2 regions of the Pseudoneobacillus rhizolycopersici genome follow, and region 2 is predicted to be linked to the other one. Evidence: predicted binding sites of a transcription regulator. Region 2 holds the regulator's gene; the other holds the start of a gene.

Region 1 (2,206 bases), on a different contig from region 2:
CCATTTTGCGATCTAGGTAGGCTAGTTCTTTTAATAACTTTTTGTAGCTCAATAGCCGATCTTCAGGGAGTTCCCCATTCTCGATGGCCGATTGTACGGCACAACCCGGTTCTTTTACGTGCTTACAGTCTCGGAAGCGGCAATTTTCCCCTAAGACTTCGATATCATGAAAGCTTTCCGCTAACCCGTCACTACTTTCCCAAAGCTGCAGCTCTCTCATTCCCGGAGTATCGATTAAAATCGCTCCGTTTGGCAACAGAAGCATTTCGCGATGAGTGGTCGTATGCTTTCCTTTATCGTCGGCTTCCCGGATTTCCTGAACCGCCTGTTTTTCCGTTCCTAACAGATGATTAGTGATGGTTGATTTTCCGACACCTGAAGATCCTAAAAGGGCAACGGTCTTACCCGGCTGCAAGTATTGGTCAAGCTGTTCAAGTCCGTCATTCTGTTGGGCACTTATGGCAATGATAGGAACCCCCATTGCCACCGACTCAACTTCGAGAATTTTGGCTGCAACATTTTCACAAAGATCGGCTTTGCTTAATATGATCACCGGAGTAGCGCCACTTTCCCATGTTAATAGGAGATATCTTTCCATTCTTCTTAGGTTTAAGTCGTCGTTCAAACTGTTAACTAAGAAAATTGTGTCAACATTGGCAGCAACGATTTGTTCTTCTGTTACTTGGCCGGCCGTTTTTCGCGAAAACTTACTGCTTCTAGGCAAAATCGCGTGTATTGTTCCGCGATTTTCATTTTGTCGTTCTTGTAGAACAACCCAGTCACCAACGGCTGGATAGTCCTCTCTTCCTGTTGCTTGGAACGAAAATTTCCCTGATACTTCGCAAAGCGGTTCTCCATTTTCCGTCCAAACCCGATACATTCTTTTATGTTCCAGTGCTACTCTTCCAAGCGTGTAGCCCTGTTCTTGATATGGTCCAAATTCTGCTGCTACCTTTTCGTTCATTCCCATTACATTTATATTCAATTTGTGTTCCTCCAATTTTTAAGCATAATAAAAAACCATAAGCACGCATAGCCCATGGTTTTAATCAGCATTAGAAGACACAATCATTCTACATAACTGTATTATGTGCACAGATGGGCCATGCAACGATATTCGACAATGAGAGTTTTCACATTTAATTTTTTCATCGCACTTCACCCACCTTTCTCATAATTATTTTTATTATATGTGATATCTTTGTCATTGTAAACCACTTTTTACATTTTTTTCTTTTCTTCATCACTTGCGTTTCATTCATTTTTTTTGTAGAATCTATATACGAACAAATGTTCCTTAATATTTCGAAAGGAGCCATTCGCTATGACGCGTATTCCTGAACCGGAACGAGATATGATTGAAAAGGCTATTTATTTGCCAATGGTTTTAATCGTATTTAATCGCGACTTAACGCTTTTTCAAAAAAGCCCCTTTAAATTACCTAAACCTTATTTGGAGTTAGTTGAAGAAGCCATGAAGGTTATCCAAAAAGAGCTTTATGAAGTCAAACAATTTTTACGAAAAAATCAAATCCAAGTAAAAGAAATTAAACGGGATGAGTCCTTTACTATGTTTTCTTTTTTATATAAAGGCTACGAAGAGCAGCATAGCTACTTTAATCCTAGAATTCGAAACAAAGTACAAGAATTAATGCAATTTTATTTATATAAAAGACTCATCTAACAAAGTTATCTCATTCGCCATATTCTCCCTTTTCTTCGATAATATTGGTATCTGGGTAATAAAATTGAACTTTATTGTTTTCGAGATCATAAATTCTTTGCCGGCACTTATTACGCAAATGAGAGGCAGTAAACCATTGATTTTTAAACGATCTCTCAGAAATAGGGAGCAGGTATGTCCGATTATTTTTAAAGGTTACAGCGGTAGAATCAGAAGCATGTGCTACTTGATTTAAAACATGCTGCTCATTCACCCAAAAACAATTAGATCGACTTGGAGACGTAGTTGGAAAGATAAAAAGGTTGGATTCCAGGGCAATTGGGGTTTTATGCTTTTTCCCAATAACATGATTACTCCCTTCTAAGCGCCCTTTAAAGCTTGAACCATAATAATTGCAGCTTGCTTTAATGATGTCTAACGGCTTACATGGAATTAAAAACTCACGATCTGCTTCAACAACTCGGGTATAGACTTTTTGGCCGTAAATTTTTGGCTCCACAAAATAAGTCTTATTATAAAATA
Region 2 (2,206 bases):
TCGTCTTGAATCAATAAAAATTGAATATTTTCTTCCGAGATTAATTGCAAAACTTCCAGTATTCCATCTCTATCAATTTCATAACCACTTGCTTGCTCCTTAATAATATTTACAACTTGTAAATTTTGACTTTCAGCAAGTCTAACTAATTCTTCTTCTTGCCTTTTTAAAGAACTTTCTTGACTTTCTTTTTTCGTGCTGACTCGACAATAGATAATTGCTTTCACGTTTATTCTCCTGTTGCACTAGCTAATTCAGTTTTGTAATCAGATAAATGATTCTTGACAGGTAAAATAATATCTTCCCCTGGAATTAATTCCGTTTCACTAATTTCATTTTGTGTTAAAACCCAATTGATAAATCTCTTTTTGGAAAGTCCACTCTTGTCTGAATATTGTTCTGCGAGCTCCCAAACAGTATCCCCCGGAACAATTGTAACACTTAAAAAATCCTCTTGTTTGATTTCAGTATCAGTTCCCAAAAAGAATCCAGTAATACAAAACGCAAGCAATAACAAAATAGTATATGAATTAGTTACCAATAGTTTTTTCATCTTCAAACACCTCTATCGAATATATGTTCTTATTTATTGATTTTATTATAAAACGAACATTTGTTTGTTGTCAACACTTTAACGAACTTATGTTTGTATCAGATGGAAAAACATGCTATACTAGATCTAACAAATTAATAGAGGTGCGTAAACATGACAAAAATATCAAAACGCCAGCAGGATATATTGGAATTTATTAAAGAAGAAGTTCGCGCCAAAGGTTACCCACCTTCCGTTAGAGAAATTGGTGAAGCTGTTGGACTTGCTTCCAGTTCAACTGTTCACGGGCATTTAAACAGATTGGAATCAAAAGGATTAATTAGACGCGATCCAACGAAGCCTAGAGCAATAGAAATTTTAGATGAATCTAGTTCTCCGTTACCAACACATAATGTCATTAACGTTCCGATTATCGGAAAAGTTACTGCCGGATTACCGATTACAGCAATTGAAAATGTCGAAGAATATTTTCCTCTGCCAGCTAGTTTTGGTTCTTCAGATGACCATATTTTTATGCTTGAAATTATGGGTGATAGTATGATTGAGGCTGGAATTTTGGACGGAGACTATGTAGTCGTAAAGCAACAAAGAACAGCAAATAATGGTGAGATTGTTGTTGCTATGACTGATGAAGACGAAGCTACAGTAAAAAGATTCTTTAAAGAGAAGGATCATTTTCGATTACAACCAGAAAACTCTTCATTAGAACCAATCATATTGCAAAACGTTTCCATTTTAGGGAAAGTTATTGGAGTTTACCGAAACATCCATTAATGATAAAGGCCTCTTAACCATATTGGTTAGAGGCCTTTTTTTATTCCTATTTAGCTACAAACGCTACCAGCTCGAGGTCATCAAGCCTCGATCGCTTTTTTAATACATTGTCATATACTGATCGCGTTCCCATTGATGAACAGTGGTACGGAAAATATCCCATTCGATTTCTTTCGCTTCGATAAAGTGTTCGAGTATATGATGACCAAGCGCTGAAGTGATGATTTCGTCGTTTTTCAGCTGAATGAGCGCTTCTAAAAGTGATGATGGAAGATCTCCAATACCTTCTTCCATGCGTTCTTCTTTTGTCATCACATAAATATTACGATCAACTGCTTGTGGTGGAGTCATTTTATTTTTAATACCATCTAACCCTGCTTTTAAAAGAACTGCCATTGCTAGATAAGGATTTGCTGCTGGGTCTACACTTCTAACTTCAATACGAGTACTCATTCCACGGGATGCCGGAATACGAACAAGCGGCGAACGGTTTTGAGATGACCATGCCACATAACATGGAGCTTCGTAACCAGGAACAAGACGTTTAAAGGAATTGACAGTTGGATTTGTTACAGCCGTAAATCCTTGTGCATGGGCAAGCACCCCTGCAATAAACTGACGGGCTGTATCACTCATTTGAATTTCACCATTTGGATCATAGAATGCATTTTCACCATTTCTAAATAAGGATAAGTTACAATGCATACCCGAACCAGCAACCCCAAATAATGGCTTTGGCATAAATGTCGCATGCAGACCATGTTTACGCGCAATGGTTTTAACCACTAATTTAAAGGTCTGGATATCATCACATGCTTTTAATGCATCGGCATATTTAAAGTCAATTTCATGTTGACCAGGCGCAACCTCGTGATGGGA

Evidence for each region. The regulator LexA, encoded in region 2, represses DNA repair genes until DNA is damaged. The targets are predictions, from matches to a motif close to CGAACATATGTTCG.
Region 1: the regulator LexA is predicted to act here: its motif matches at 1,284-1,297, upstream of ACX9YW_RS07530 (YhjD family protein).

What each region holds. Positions count from the first base shown of each region.
Region 1 covers NZ_JBTOOE010000005.1:99,246-101,451, forward strand. Annotated here, with positions in the region: gene rsgA (ribosome small subunit-dependent GTPase A) at 1-985, opposite strand, end outside; gene ACX9YW_RS07530 (YhjD family protein) at 1,325-1,684, shown strand; gene ACX9YW_RS07535 (competence protein ComK) at 1,695-2,206, opposite strand, start outside.
Region 2 covers NZ_JBTOOE010000006.1:218,004-220,209, forward strand. Annotated here, with positions in the region: gene ACX9YW_RS09230 (YneB family resolvase-like protein) at 1-227, opposite strand, end outside; gene yneA (cell division suppressor protein YneA) at 230-553, opposite strand; gene lexA (transcriptional repressor LexA) at 707-1,327, shown strand; gene glnA (type I glutamate--ammonia ligase) at 1,427-2,206, opposite strand, start outside.